DNA from 2 places in the Massilia genomosp. 1 genome. Region 2 is predicted to be linked to the other one. Evidence: riboswitches for the same ligand, from Rfam matches in the RefSeq annotation. Region 2 holds a riboswitch; the other holds the start of a gene.

Region 1 (4,415 bases), on a different contig from region 2:
CTGCGCGGCGGACACCTTCGGTTCCATGCGCAGGCGGTACTTTTTCACCTTCCCGAGCGGCAGCTTGAGCGTCATGTCGACCTGCGCCGCATCGTCCTTGCGCACGAGCGCCACCTTGTCCACGTTCGGCATGAAGGAGGGGTAGGCGGCGTAATCCTGGATCATCGTACACAGTGCCGGCAGCGGCGCGTTGATGATGGTGGCGGCCATGAAGGCCTTGCCGGGCTGGCCGGCCTTGCTGACGTCGGCGAGGGCGACTTCGGTCTCGCTCAGTTTGGCGGTGTCGATGCCGGTGCCGGCCAGCGCGCCGGCGCAGGCGCTGAACATGGTTGCGGCAAATAGGAGTCTGGTCATGGTGCGTTCTTCAGTGTGGTCATGGCGTGCTGGCCGGCCTGGCCAGCACATGGTCGAGGACATCGGCGGCCGCATGCGCGCGGCCCAGGGCGCGCGCGCGTTGGCCCATGGCTGCCAATTGATCGGGATGCGCGAGCAGGTGTGCGATGCGGTATTCCAGCGTCGGGCCGTCAACCGCCTTGAGGGCGACGCCCTGTTCGAGCAGGTAATCGGCGTTGCGCTCTTCCTGCCCCGGAATCGGCGAATTGACGATCATCGGCAGGCCCATGGCCAGGCATTCCGAACTTGTCAGCCCGCCCGGCTTGGTGATGACCAGGTCGGCGCACGCCATCAGGCGTTCCACCTGGTCGGTAAAACCCTGCGCCAGCAAGCGTCCCGGAAAACGCGTCGCCAGGACCTTGAGCGCGGCCAGCGCCTTGGCGTTTTTGCCGGCCAAGACGATCAGCTGGAACGTGCCCTCCAGGGCCAGCAGGCGTTCGGCCACCGTGTCCAGGCTGCCCAGGCCAGCGCCGCCGCCCATCAGCAGGAAAGTGGTGGTGCTTGGGGCGAGCCCGAATTCGCGCGCGCATTCGGCGCGATCGAGCGCCTGGCCGAAGGCCGGCATGATCGGAATGCCGGTCACGTGGATGCGTTCGGGCGCAATGCCGCAGCGGCGCATGCGGTAGGCGACTTCCTCGTTGCCGGCGAAGTAACCAGCCATGTTCTCGTGTACCCACATGCGGTGCAGGTCGAAGTCGGTCACCTGCACCCACACCGGGGTGGTGAAGCCGCGCTTGCGGATCGCGCGCGCCAGGATTTCGGCCGGCAGGAAGTGGGTGCAGACGATGGCGTCCGGCTGCGCCTCTTCGATGGCGCTCATCAGCGCGCGCGTGTTGAGGCGTTCCAGGCCGCGCCGCAGCTGCTGCATGGTGCTGTCCGGGCGCGCATCGTTGCTGGCCTGGTACAGGTAGCCCCACAGCGCCGGCGCCTTGTTCACCAGTTTCAGATAGAACTCGGTGTACATCTTGCGAAAGGCAGAAGGAACGTAATCCATCACGTCCAGGTGGGTCGCCTCGATGCCGCCCGGCGCCGCGTTGGCGGCGGCGCGAATCGCTTCGGCCGCGCGCATATGGCCGGCGCCGGCGGAAACGCTTAACAGTAAAATTTTCTTGCTCATACTTCCTTCTGAGGTAGCGGCGCGGGACCGGCCGGATCGAGACAGCGTACAGCCTATCATCTCCGCAGCCACAGGACTGAAAAAGCTGCCCAAAAAGCCATGTTGTCCCGCCTATCAAGGGGTATAATTGCGCTCGCTGCCGCAAGGCGGCACACGCTAGGGGTCCTGCAAATCGCAACAGCGAGGCGCGGGTGAGAAACACCCTCTGAACCTGATCTGGATAATGCCAGCGAAGGGAAGCCAGTGAGTTCCATGGGTGCGCCGTCACGGCCGCAATTCCGGGCTCCGACTCCTTTGCTGGCTCCTGCACGCAATGGAGCCACATGAACGCACCGCTGAAAGCCCCCCTCAAATTCGATTCCGCCACCGCTACGGTGGATGAAGCGGCGATTGCGCCTTTTCCGAATTCCCGTAAAGTCTATACCCAGGGCAGCCGCGCCGACCTGCGCGTGCCGATGCGCGCCGTCAGCCAGTCCGACACCGCCGCCTCCTTCGGCGCCGAACCGAATCCGCCGGTGTATATATATGACACCTCCGGGCCGTACACCGATCCGGAGGCGACCATCGACATCCGCTCGGGCCTGGGCACCCCGCGCCTGCCGTGGATCCTGGAACGCGGCGACACCGAACAACTGGCCGGACCCAGCTCCGCTTACGGCCAGGCGCGCCTGGACGACCCGGCGCTGGCCGCACTGCGCTTCCAGCTGCAGCGTACCCCGCGCCGCGCGCTCGATGGGGCCAACGTGACGCAGATGCACTATGCGCGGCGCGGCATCATCACGCCCGAAATGGAATACGTGGCGATCCGCGAAAACCTGCGTCGCCAGGAGTACCTGCAGGAGCTCGAAGCGTCCGGCCCGATGGGCAAGCGCAGCGCCCAGCTGCTGGGACGCCAGCATCCGGGCCAGTCCTTCGGCGCCTCCATCCCGGACACCATCAGCGCCGAATTCGTGCGCGAAGAAATCGCCCGCGGCCGCGCCATCATCCCGGCCAACATCAACCACCCGGAAGTCGAGCCGATGATCATCGGCCGCAATTTCCTGGTCAAGATCAACGCCAACATCGGCAATTCGGCCGTCACCTCGTCGATCGGCGAGGAAGTCGAAAAAATGACCTGGGCGATCCGCTGGGGCGCCGACAACGTCATGGATCTGTCGACCGGCAAGCACATTCACGAAACGCGCGAATGGATCATCCGTAACAGCCCGGTCCCGATCGGCACCGTGCCGATCTACCAGGCGCTGGAAAAGGTCAACGGCAAGGCCGAAGACCTGACCTGGGAGATCTTCCGCGACACCCTGATCGAACAGGCCGAGCAAGGCGTCGACTACTTCACCATCCACGCCGGCGTGCTGCTGCGCTACGTGCCGATGACGGCCTCGCGCCTGACCGGGATCGTCTCGCGCGGCGGCTCGATCATGGCCAAGTGGTGCCTGGCGCATCACAAGGAATCGTTCCTGTACACGCATTTCGAAGACATCTGCGCCATCATGAAAGCCTACGACGTCTCGTTCAGCCTCGGCGACGGCCTGCGTCCGGGTTCGATCTACGACGCCAACGACGAAGCGCAACTGGCCGAGCTGAAAACCCTGGGCGAGCTGACCCAGGTCGCCTGGAAGCACGACGTGCAGGTCATGATCGAAGGCCCGGGCCACGTGCCGATGCAGCTCATTAAAGAGAACATGGACCTGCAGCTGGACCAGTGCGGCGAAGCGCCGTTCTACACCCTGGGGCCGCTGACGACCGATATCGCACCCGGCTACGACCACATCACGTCGGGCATCGGCGCGGCCATGATCGGCTGGTACGGCACCGCCATGCTGTGCTACGTCACGCCCAAGGAGCATCTGGGCCTGCCGAACAAGGATGATGTCAAGGATGGCATCATCACCTACAAGATCGCGGCCCACGCGGCCGACCTGGCCAAGGGCCATCCGGGCGCGCAGATCCGCGACAACGCGCTGTCCAAGGCGCGCTTCGAATTCCGCTGGGACGACCAGTTCAACCTGGGCCTGGACCCGGACAAGGCGCGCGAATTCCACGACGAGACCTTGCCCAAGGATTCGGCCAAGGTGGCGCATTTCTGCTCGATGTGCGGGCCGCATTTCTGCTCGATGAAAATCACCCAGGAAGTACGCGACTACGCCGCCAGCATGAACGTGAGCGAGCAAAGCGCGCTGCGCCAAGGGATGGAAGTGAAAGCCATCGAATTCGTGCGCCAGGGCGGCGAGCTCTATAAAAAGGTATGACCGTGATCGAGATCAAGATCGAGATCGAAGTCAACGGCGAGGCACGGCGCGTGGCGCCGGGCGCCTCCTTGCTCGACCTGGTCGAGGAACTTGGCCTGCCGCCGGGGCAGGCCATGGCGCTGGCGGTCAACCGCCAGGTGGTGCCGCGCCAGCAATGGCGGCAACGCCCGTTGCTGGCGCTGGACAAAATCGAGATCGTGCGCGCCATCGGCGGCGGCTGACATAAAGGGTAGCAGACATGAAAATGAACGACAACAACGGGGGCGGCGACGTCCTCACCATCGCAGGCAAAACCTACCGTTCGCGCCTGCTGGTCGGCAGCGGCAAGTACCGCGACCTGGCGCAAACGCGCGCGGCCACCGACGCCGCCCAGGCCGAGATCATCACCGTGGCGATCCGCCGCGTGAACATCGGCCAGGACCGCAACGCTCCCAGCCTGCTCGACGTGCTGCCGCCCGACCAGTACACGATCCTGCCCAACACCGCCGGCTGCTACAACGCCAAGGACGCGGTGTACACCTTGCAGATGGCGCGCGAACTGCTGGGCGGGCGCAAGCTGGTCAAGCTCGAAGTGCTGGGCGACGAAAAGACCCTGTTCCCGCACATGCCCGAAACCCTGATCGCCGCCGAAGCGCTGGTCAAGGACGGTTTCGACG
Region 2 (4,415 bases):
AGCCGGACACGTTTTCCGTGACCCGCTCGGTAGCCATCAAGGCGCCGCCGGAGAAAATCCTGGGGCTGGTCGGCGATTTCCACCAATGGCAGGGCTGGTCGCCGTGGGAGCGGCTCGACCCAGGCATGCAGCGCGTCCACAGCGGCGCGCCGAGCGGCAAAGGCGCGCGGTACGCCTGGACCGGCAATGACGACGTCGGCGCCGGCAAAATGGAAATTACCGAACTCACGCCCCCGTCCAGGGTCGTGATCAAGCTCGATTTCATCAAGCCGTTCGAGGTGTCGAACGTGACCGAATTCACGCTCGCGCCGAAGGACGGGCAAACGCAGGTAAGCTGGACCATGTCCGGCCCGATGCCCTTCATCTCGAAAATCATGAGCGTCTTCATGAGCATGGACCGGATCATCGGCAGGGATTTCGAGAAGGGGCTGGCGAACCTGAAGGCCGCGGCCGAAAAGTAAGCCTGGGTTTTTGGCCCCCTCCCCGCAAGAATTTCGTGCTTGAGCGATAATCTGGCATCATCATCGAGCCAACACGAGGATCCATTTTGCTTAACTTCGACTTCTACAACCCGACCCAGATCCTGTTCGGCCAGGGCCAGATCGGCGCAATGTCCAAACACATTCCCGCCTCCGCGCGCGTGCTGCTGGTCTACGGCGGCGGCAGCATCAAACAGAACGGCGTCTACGACGAGGTCATGGCCGCACTGGCCGGCTTTAGCGTCACCGAATTCGCCGGCATCGAACCGAATCCCAGCTACGAAACGCTGATGCGCGCGATCGCCCAGGTCAAGGCCGAGAAAATCGACTTCCTGCTCGCCGTGGGCGGCGGCTCGGTCATCGACGGCGCCAAGTTCATCGCCGCCGGCGCCCTGCTCGACGCCGACCCGTGGACCATCCTGGAAAAGCGCGGATCGAACATCACTGCCGCCCTGCCGTTCGGCGCGGTGCTGACCCTGCCCGCCACCGGCTCCGAAATGAACAGCGGCGGCGTCGTCACCCGCAAGTCGACCCACGAGAAGTACTCGTTCATGAGCCGCAAATGCTTTCCGAAGTTCGCGGTGCTCGACCCGGGCAAAACCTATTCGCTGCCCACGCGCCAGGTCGGCAACGGCGTGGTGGACGCCTTTGCGCACGTCATGGAACAGTACATGACCTACCCGGTCGGCGCCAAGGTCCAGGACCGCTTCGCCGAAGGGCTGCTGCTCACGCTGATCGAAGAAGGCCCGCAGGCGCTGGCCAATCCCGACGATTACGACGTGCGCGCCAACATCATGTGGACCGCCACCCTGGCCTTGAATGGCCTGATCGGCGCCGGCGTGCCGCAGGACTGGGCCACCCACATGATCGGCCACGAGCTGACCGCGCTGCACAATCTCGATCACGCGCAAACGCTGGCCGTCGTCCTGCCGAGCATGCTGCGCGTGCGCAAGGAAGCCAAGCGCGCCAAGCTGCTGCAATTCGCAGAACGCGTGTGGAACCTGTCCGGCGGCGATGAAGACACCCGCATCGAGGCCGCCATCACCCGCACCGAAGAATTCTTCGAGCAGATGGGCGTCAAAACCCGCCTGGGCGACTACGGCCTGGGTGCGAAAGACATCGACGGCGTGCTGGCGGCGTTAGAGGCGCACCGCATGGTCAAACTCGGCGAGCAGCGCGACGTCACGCTCGATGTCAGCCGCAAGGTACTGGAAATGAGCCTGTAAAGCGCGCCACACATCGCTGGCGCGGGCCTTCTGCGCCCACGCCAGCTGTGATAAAATCGACCTTCGCTAGGGGTCCTGGAAGTCATTTTCCGGGTGAGAGATACCCTCCGTACCTGATCTGGATAATGCCAGCGAAGGAAAGCGCAAAGTAGTTCCCTCCTTTGTTTGCTCCCCCGTTGGCTCCGGCTTTTTTAAGCAACGCCCCGCACGCCGGCGCGTAATACGAGCACACTATGTCATCGCCAAAATTCAAGCAGTCTGTCATCGCCCTGGCCATCGTCCAGGCATTCGCCTTTTCCGCACACGCGCAAACCAGTTCGCAATCGATGCCTGAAGTCGTCGTCAGCGGCGCCCGGCAGATCAGCGCCGAGCGCGCCAGCGTGGCCGGTTTCTCCGACACGCCGCTGCTGTACACGCCGGCCACGGTGGTGTCCATCGGCCACGAGCAGATGCAGGACTACAGCATCCGCAACAGCACCGACGCCATGAAGTTCGACGCCAGCGTGAGCGACTCGTACAACGCGATCGGCTACGCCGAACAGTTCTCGATCCGCGGCTTCATGCTCGATAACGGCGCCAGCTACCGCAAGGACGGCATCGCCATCTCGGGCGACACCCAGATCCCGCTCGAGAACAAGGAGCGCATCGAAATCCTCAAGGGCTTGTCGGGCCTGCAGGCCGGCGTGACCGCGCCGGGCGGCATCGTCAACTACGCGGGGAAGCGCCCGACCGCCGCGCCACTGCGCTCGGTCACCGTCGAAGCGCGCGAGCGCGGCACCGTGTACGGCGCCGTCGACCTGGGTGGCCGCTTCGAGGACAAGCGCTTCGGCTACCGTGTCAACGCCGCCGGCGAGCGCCTGCGTTCCTACGTCAAAGGCGCGGACGGCGAGCGCTCGTTTGTTTCGGGCGCGTTCGACTGGCAGATGTCGCCGCAGGCGCTGCTGCAGCTCGACATGGACTACCAGAAAAAATCCCAGATCACCGCGCCGGGCTACCAGCTCATTGGCGGCGTTGCGCTGCCCACCAACATCTCGGCCAAGACGCTGCTCAACAACCAGCCATGGACCAAGCCGGTCGACACCCGCACCAGCAATATCGGCCTGCGCTTCGAATACCTGATCAACGACGCCTGGCGCACCACCGTCAGCGCCAACAAGCACCAATTCAAGCGCGATGACTACACCGCCTTCCCTTACGGCTGCGGCAACGAGGGCGATGGTTTCTATCCTGGTTACTGCTCGAATGGCGACTACGACGTCTACGATTACCAGAGCGTGGGCGAGCGCAAGTCGCCGCTCGGCGCGCAGGCCCTGTTGCAGGGCAAGTTCGCCACCGGCGCGATCGGCCACGAGCTGACGGTCGGTGCGACCTATCTGGAACGCAGCGACAAGGCAGGCGAGTACGTGTACGACTACGTCGGCTTCAGCAATATCTACAACAACCTGGTGGTGCCGCCGGTCGATGCCAGCCGCGTCACCGGGCCGCTGACCGAGCGCCGCAACGACCATGAACGCGGCCTCGTGGTGCAGGACATCCTGTCCCTTAGCGCGCAGTTCAAGCTGCACACCGGCCTGCGTTATGTGGGCATCAAGCGCAACGCCAGCACCGACACCACCTTCCTGCTGCCGAACGTCGCACTGGTGTACAACCCGACGCCCGACTGGACGGTGTACGGCTCGCTGGCGCACGGCATGGAGCATGGCGGCGTGGCACCCAAGCGCACCGCGAACGAATTCGCCTCGCTCGATCCAAGCCGCTCGAAGCAGGTGGAGTTCGGCGTCAAGGCCATGGTCAATGATGCGCTCAGCATGTCGGCCTCCGTGTTCAGCATCGTCAAGGGGCTGGAGTACACCAACGCGGCCAATACCTTTGTCCGCAGCGGCGAGCAAAAGCACAATGGGCTGGAGCTGGCTGCGCAGGGCAAGGCTGGCAAGGACCTGAAATACAGCGTCTCGCTGATGGCGCTCGATACGCAGCAGGAAGGGACCGGCACCGCTTCGCTGGACGGCAAGCGCGTGAGCAATGTACCGAAGTTCAAGACGGCGACGGTGCTGGAGTATGCCGTGCCGGCGGTGGCTGGTTTGAAGGTGAACGGGATGTGGCAATACACCGGCAAGAAGGCGTTCGATATCGAGAACAAGACGCTGGTGCCGGGATACAGCGTGTTCAACCTGGGTGGCGCGTACGCAACGCGCATCGCGGGCGTGTCCACAACGGTGCGCGCGACGGTGGACAACGTGGCCGACAAGTTCTACTGGCGCGATGTGACGCAGGAGCTGGGTGGCTATCTGCTGCCGGGCGCTCCGCGTACGGTACGGGTGTCGGCGCAGTTCGACTTCTAAGCACCGCCCTGCAGACCGTCGTTCCTGGCAGGGACGACGGCCTGCAGCCTAGCGCAGGGAGGCAAGCAAGCGTACTGCCTGCGTCATTCGATCTTCCAGAGTGCCTATTACCAGCGAATACCCGATCCCGCGCTCATCGAGCATTTGCACCACCTGCTCATGAATCGTCTGGCGCACTGCCTCCGATTCGCGCTGCAATCCATCAGCCTCCCACGGCCCGTCAGGCGCCGTCACGAATGTCAGCGCATAGTCATGGCGCTGCTCCAGCACAGACAACTGCGCATCGACCCTGTTCCAGTACCAGCGGCTGTAAATGGCCGTCATCAGCGGCGTGGTGTCGCAAAACAGGAAGCGCGTCGCTTGCCGCG

The links. A riboswitch is a leader RNA that binds a small molecule or an ion and turns the genes downstream of it on or off. The one in region 2 is predicted to bind thiamine pyrophosphate.
Region 1: another riboswitch for thiamine pyrophosphate. It lies ahead of thiC (phosphomethylpyrimidine synthase ThiC); the one in region 2 lies ahead of F1735_RS11820 (TonB-dependent siderophore receptor).

The regions. Positions count from the first base shown of each region.
Region 1 covers NZ_WHJF01000002.1:123,128-127,542, forward strand. The annotation lists gene F1735_RS01290 (hypothetical protein) at 1-354, opposite strand, end outside; gene F1735_RS01295 (MGDG synthase family glycosyltransferase) at 374-1,510, opposite strand; TPP riboswitch at 1,659-1,765, shown strand; gene thiC (phosphomethylpyrimidine synthase ThiC) at 1,846-3,759, shown strand; gene thiS (sulfur carrier protein ThiS) at 3,762-3,980, shown strand; gene F1735_RS01310 (thiazole synthase) at 3,998-4,415, shown strand, end outside.
Region 2 covers NZ_WHJF01000025.1:20,841-25,255, forward strand. The annotation lists gene F1735_RS11810 (SRPBCC family protein) at 1-461, shown strand, start outside; gene F1735_RS11815 (iron-containing alcohol dehydrogenase) at 548-1,705, shown strand; TPP riboswitch at 1,764-1,862, shown strand; gene F1735_RS11820 (TonB-dependent siderophore receptor) at 1,939-4,047, shown strand; gene F1735_RS11825 (AAA family ATPase) at 4,096-4,415, opposite strand, start outside.